Regions from separate parts of the Rhizobium sp. SG741 genome, predicted to be linked through region 1. Evidence: predicted binding sites of a transcription regulator. Region 1 holds the regulator's gene; the other holds the start of a gene.
What was found. The regulator LexA, encoded in region 1, represses DNA repair genes until DNA is damaged. The targets are predictions, from matches to a motif close to TGTTCNNNNTGTGTTCNG.
Positions count from the first base shown of each region.

Region 2: FHT29_RS10650 (ATP-dependent helicase) is a predicted target of LexA. The motif match lies at 1,781-1,798, and genes of this name have one in related genera.

Region 1 is NZ_JAAZQP010000004.1:177,228-180,345, forward strand. Features, by position in the region: gene FHT29_RS12365 (ComEC/Rec2 family competence protein) at 1-1,132, shown strand, start outside; gene lexA (transcriptional repressor LexA) at 1,113-1,835, opposite strand; gene FHT29_RS12375 (VOC family protein) at 2,260-3,118, shown strand, end outside.
Region 2 is NZ_JAAZQP010000003.1:450,197-453,314, forward strand. Features, by position in the region: gene FHT29_RS10650 (ATP-dependent helicase) at 1-1,702, opposite strand, end outside; gene FHT29_RS10655 (SMP-30/gluconolactonase/LRE family protein) at 1,978-2,850, shown strand.

The sequences.
Region 1 (3,118 bases):
CTACACGCTTTGGAAACGGCGCCAGCATCGGGAAAATATTCTTTCGCGCTCCAGGCTCCTGAGCCCCCTGCTGTTCGTTACGCGCTTCTTCGGCGGCATATTGTCGACCTCCTTCATTGGCGGCGCGTCGACGGCGATCTTCTCGATCGAGCATTTTCACCGGTTGGCGACATACGGACTTGCAGCCAATCTCGCTGCGATGCCGATAGTCTCCTTCGTCGTCATGCCGTTTGGCATGGCGGCAATGTTGCTTATGCCATTTGGCCTCGACGGGCCCTTTTGGCAAATCACCGGCGAGGGACTGGAGTTGGTCATCGCTATCGCCAAAACGGTGGCGGGGTGGGGCGGCGATATTACCTTCGGCCGCCAGCCCGCCTGGCTTATGCCGACGTTCATCACAGGCTTTCTGCTCATGACGATGTTGCGAACGAGCGTGCGCCATGTGGGCCTGCTGTTGCTGCTTTCTTCCCTCGGCGTGGCAGCATTCGGCTCTGGCGTGCCCAAACCGGATCTCATGATTTCCGAGGATGGTGTTCTGGTTGCCTTGCGACAGGACGACATACTGGCAACAAATCGCGAAAGGCCGCAGGCTTTCATTTTCGAACAGTGGCAGAGGGCGCTGGTTGCGAGCGAGCATCAACCTCCGACTATCCTTCCTGTTAATAGCCGCCTTCCCCAGATCAGCAAGACGGATCATCGCCGGCGATTGAGCGTCGAAGAGCAGGGCGCAGTTCGCAAGGCAATGGATGAAGCACTCGACCAGGCCATGCAGGGCAGTTTTGCTTGCCAAAAGGGCGCATGGTGCGTCGCGATGCTTGAAAATGGCGCGATGCTGGTCACCATCGAGGACGCAGCTTACCTGTCGCCGGCCTGCGATACGGCCAATATCGTCGTCACTCCCGTACGACTACGCCTGGATCGCTGCCGCTCCGGCGCCATGCTTTTCACAGGCGCCACATTGCGGCAAACAGGGTCCATTGAGATGGACCTCAGCACCGACAAGCCAAATGTGGTTACTGCGTTCGAAAATCCACAGCGCCCATGGGCTCGGCACAGAACCTACGATTGGCGCACAGGCACATTCGGCGCGCCGATCGTCCGAGCATCACCGGTCAGTGATAACGGCGAATGAGGCCAACGAGCTTGCCTTGCACCTTGACGCGATCCGGCCCGAAGATGCGGGTCTCATAAGCGGGATTGGCTGCCTCGAGCGCGATGGAGGCCCCCTTGCGGCGGAAGCGCTTCAGCGTCGCTTCCTCGTCGTCGACGAGCGCGACGACGATATCGCCCGGATTGGCAGTCGTTGCATTGCGAATGATGACCGTATCGCCGTCAAAAATGCCGGCATCGATCATTGAATCGCCTCTTACTTCCAGCGCATAATGCTCGCCCGAGCCGAGCATGTCGGCAGGGACGGTTATGTCGTGGGTATTGTTTTGGATGGCCGAGATCGGAACGCCAGCGGCGATGCGGCCCATGACCGGTACCGAAACAGAGCTGTTCTGGTCGTCGTTCGCCACTTTTGGCGGAGCAGGCGGCGCAACTGGCTGGGGTTTGCCAAGGCTGCCTTCGATGACGCTCGGCGAAAAGCCGCGGCGCGGCTGCAGGCTTGGATTATAGGCATCCGGCAGCTTGATGACCTCAAGCGCTCTGGCCCTGTTCGGTAGCCGGCGGATGAACCCTCGTTCCTCCAAAGCCGTGATCAGACGGTGAATACCGGATTTGGATGCAAGATCCAGCGCGTCCTTCATCTCGTCGAAAGATGGTGGCACGCCGGACTCCTTCATCCGTTCGTGAATGAAGAGAAGCAGTTCCTGCTGCTTGCGCGTCAACATCGTCTTGGAACCCCAGAATCGAGAAAAGCGTGAAACAAATCCAGAACGGACACTATATGTTCCATATGTGTTCCGCAAGTACTTAAATTTCGGTAAAGCTTTGCACGGACAGTTAAATATTCGACATCACTGGGTGGACCCGATAAAAGTCTCATATGGTTATATCCGCGCTAACATATCGGAAAACATAAGGAAATGCTCTTTAGTGCTTCATTGGGCGCATGCAGCCTACCTTGAGTAGCTGACGCATGGATGAAAGCCATTTTCACGACATGCGATTCCGGTACCGATCAAAGAATCAGCCGCGTGATCTGGCGTCTTCGACAGGACATGCGGTCGTCTTGCGCCTCTATCGTCTTGCTTTCATCTTGAATTGGAGGATGGATGGGCGCAAACCTGCGGGCGCAGGAAAATAGGAGACATCATGACTTTGTCGCCGCATCCGCTGGATCATCTCGTATTGCCGACCGTCAATCTCGCTTTGGCGCGCGAGCGGCTCGGCAAGCTCGGTTTCACCGTCGCGCCCGACGCCCGGCATCCGTTCGGCACCGAGAATGCCTGCGTCTTCTTTGCGGACAAGACCTATCTTGAACCGCTGGCAGTGGCATCCCCTGAGCAATGTGAGGAGAGCGTCGGCGCGGGGAATGTCTTCGTTGCGCGCGATCAGGCCTATCGCTTCCGGCTCGGTGAAGACGGCTTTTCAGCCGTGGTGTTCGGCTCGGAGGATGCTGTCGCCGATGATGAGCGCTTTCGGGTAAGCGCCATCTCGGCGGGACGCATGCTGGATTTCTCGCGTCCCATGAAAATGCCGGATGGAACGGAGACCGTCGCCGGTTTTCGTCTCGCTTTCGCCGCCGATCTGCGTGCGCCGGATTTTCTGGCCTTCTGCTGCCAGCGCATCAATCCGCTGCCGGCCGATCGCAGCGTGCTGGAGCGCCATGAAAACGGCGTCACCGGCATTGCGCGGGTGGCGATATCGACACCCACCCCGGCCGCGTTCCGCACTTTCTTCGAAGCGATCGTCGGTGAACCCTGGATATCGGAACATTCTTTCGGTCTGACGATCAGGGCGGCCAATGCCGATATCGAGCTCCTGACGCCGGCAGGCATGGAAGCGTTTTACGATTTGCCTGTTCACTCGGACGATCCCGGCTTGCAGGCGCGCGCAATCCTTTTCAAAACACGCGATCTTTCCGTGACATCGTCGCATTTCGCTGCTAACGGCGTCACCTACACGCGTAAGAACAATCGTATATTGACAAGGCTGGCCCCCGGACCGGGCG
Region 2 (3,118 bases), on a different contig from region 1:
GGATGGTCGACAGGATCAGATAGTCTTCGTCGAGCAGCGGCACGCCGGCCTGGTCGCTGGTGGCATCCGGAGGATCGAGCGTCAGTTCGGTCAGAAAACGCTCGCGCGAACCATAGCCGGCGGCAATCTGCTCAAGCTGGACGAGATCCGCCTGGCGCGTCGCGGCATCCTCGTGCGCCCGCTCCAGATGCGGTTCGTACCATTGCCGCACCAGCCCGATTTCTGCTGGCCAGCCGGCCTTGCCGCTCTTCACGTCTCGCATCGTCTCGACGAAGACGGTCCAGTCATCGCCCGTGCGCGGCGGCGTCGGAAGCTCGGCGAGGGCGGCGATCGGATTGGCATGTTCGCCGATCTGGTCGAGCACGCGCTGCGCCGTGGAGGGGCCGACGCCGGGCAGAAGCTGCATCAGCCTGAAACCCGCCACCCGGTCACGCGGGTTCTGGGCGAAACGCAGCGCGGCCAGCATGTCCTTCACATGAGCGCTGTCGAGAAACTTCAGCCCACCGAATTTGACGAAGGGGATATTGCGTCGGGTAAGCTCCACTTCCAGCGGCCCGCTATGACTTGAGGTGCGGAACAGCACCGCCTGCTGCTTCAGCCTGGTGCCGCCCTCGCGATTTTCCAGCACTTCATCGGCGACATAACGCGCCTGATCGCTTTCGTCGCGCACCGTCACCAGCCGCGGTCGCTCGACGCTCTGCCGTTCCGTGCGCAGATTCTTGGTGAAGCGCTCGGAAGCAAGATCGATGACAGCATTGGCGGCGGCGAGGATTGGCTGCGTCGAGCGGTAATTGCGGTCGAGCGTCACGATATCGGCAGCGGGCGTGAAGGCTTTCGGGAAGTCGAGGATGTTGCGCACCGTCGCCGCGCGGAAGGAGTAGATCGATTGCGCATCGTCGCCGACAACGGTCAGGCCGCGGCCGTCCGGTTTCAGCGCCAGCAGGATCGACGATTGCAGGCGGTTGGTATCCTGGTATTCGTCGACGAGCACATGGTCGAAACGACCGCCGATATCCTCGGCGATCAGCGGCTCTTGAAGCATATGCGCCCAGTAGAGCAGCAGATCGTCGTAATCGAGCACATTCTGCGCCTGTTTCGCCTCGACATAGGCGGCGAAGAGATCGCGCAATTGTTGTTCCCAGGTCGCGCACCATGGGAAGAAGTCGCGCAGCATCTCTGCGAGCGGCGCTTCCGAATTGATGGAGCGTGAATAGATGGCAAGGCATGTCGCCTTGGTCGGAAAGCGGCTTTCGAGCTTGGAAAAGCCGAGGTCGTGGCGCGCGAGGTTCATGAGGTCGGCGCTGTCTTCCCGGTCGTGGATCGTGAAGGCCGGATCGAGCCCGATCTGCTCGGCATAATCTCGCAGAAGACGTGCGCCGATGCCGTGAAACGTGCCGCTCCAGGCGAGCGCATCGGCTGTAATACCCGCATTGGCACCGATCACCTCGCGGCAGATTCGCTCGACACGGCGGCCCATTTCGGCGGCGGCACGGCGCGAGAAGGTCATCAGCAGGATCCGGCGCGGGTCCGCGCCCTTGACGATCAGATGCGCGACACGATGAGCAAGCGTATTGGTCTTGCCGGATCCGGCCCCGGCGATGACAAGCAGCGGCCCTGCGACATGGCCGTCGCCGGCCGTTGTGCCGTGCTCCACCGCCAGTCGCTGCTCCGGGTTCAGCTTTTCCAGATAGGCCGCGCTCATGAACTCTCCTGAATGCCTCGGATGAAGGGCGCGCCAGGCGCAAATCCGCGACGAATCGAATCGGCGAAATGATCCGGACGTTCTATGGATGTTCCGAATTGCCTAAACCTGTCAAGATTTGTGGGATTCGCTGGGGATGTGATCTTTTGCGCAAGAATCCCGCCCGGATTTGGTCAGGCATGGCTCGAAAAGGACTATCCTCATGCTTATGTATCATTATGGCGCGCATCTTGAGTTTTGGGTTTCAGCAGTGCGTTGAGTGAAGGTTTCAGAATATGAACGAAACGATCGCCACTGGGCTGCATCTGCCGGGCGGACTGGTGGCTTTGCCGGATGGGCGCATCGCGCTCGTTGAGATGGATCATACCCGCCGCGGTCTGAAGCTTTTCGACACTAGCGGTGCGCATCGGGAAGTTTGTCGGATCGGTGGTCGTCCGACCGGGATTGCGATCGACGGCGATGGCTGCTTCTGGATAACCGACGGCCCAGAGCATTCCCTCGTCAGGCTCTCGCCGCAGGGCCGGGTGCTGCAGGTGATCGAAGGTGGCGCGGACGGCTCGTTTCTCCATCCGAACGATCTCGCTTTCGGGCCTGACGGCTTGCTCTACATGACCGATTCGGGCATCCGCACCGCCGATCTGCTCGAAGGCGGCCATATTCATCCGGATTTCTTCAAGGCGGCCTACAATGGCTGCGTCTATCAGATCGATCCCGCCGAAGGCCGCGTCATCAGGGTCTTGGCCGCGGGCTTGCTCCTTGCCAATGGCATCGCCTTCAGCGCCGACGGGCTGCTCTATTACAGCGAGACCCTGACCGGAAAAATTCATCGGCAGATCGTCGGCGGGCGGCAGGAGATGTTCGCGCAGTCGATGACATCGCCCACCGTCAACGCGTTGCGCGGGCCGGCCGGCATCGCTTTCGATCGCAGCGGCGTGCTCTATTGCGCCATGTACGGATTGGGCGAAATTTCGCTTGTCGATACCGAGGGCAGGATGGCGGGCCATATCCGCACGAACGGCGCGCGGCCCGGCAAGATTGCCTTTACTGTCGACGGCAAGCATTTGCTCGTCAGCGAGCAGGACAATGGTGCTGTGGAAAAGATAACGGCGCCGCGACCCGGGCTGCCATTGCATATGCCGTCCATCTAGAGACTCGATCTCCCGCCATATCCGTAGTCATGAAGCGATGAAAGGAAAGTTGCCGGGGTCTGGTTGGGAGAACCACGTGCTTATCACACATCACACAAATTTCCTCGCGTGATCCGTCTCCGCAATCCTGCTTGGCGCAGTTCTTGTCGCTTCTCCTGCTCTCGCCAAAAATGGCAAGGGCGGTGGCGCTGGCAATGGCAATGGCCATGAAGATAGCAAAAACGCCGACAATTCCGCTCAGGACGCATCGGCGAGCGATGCTTCGACG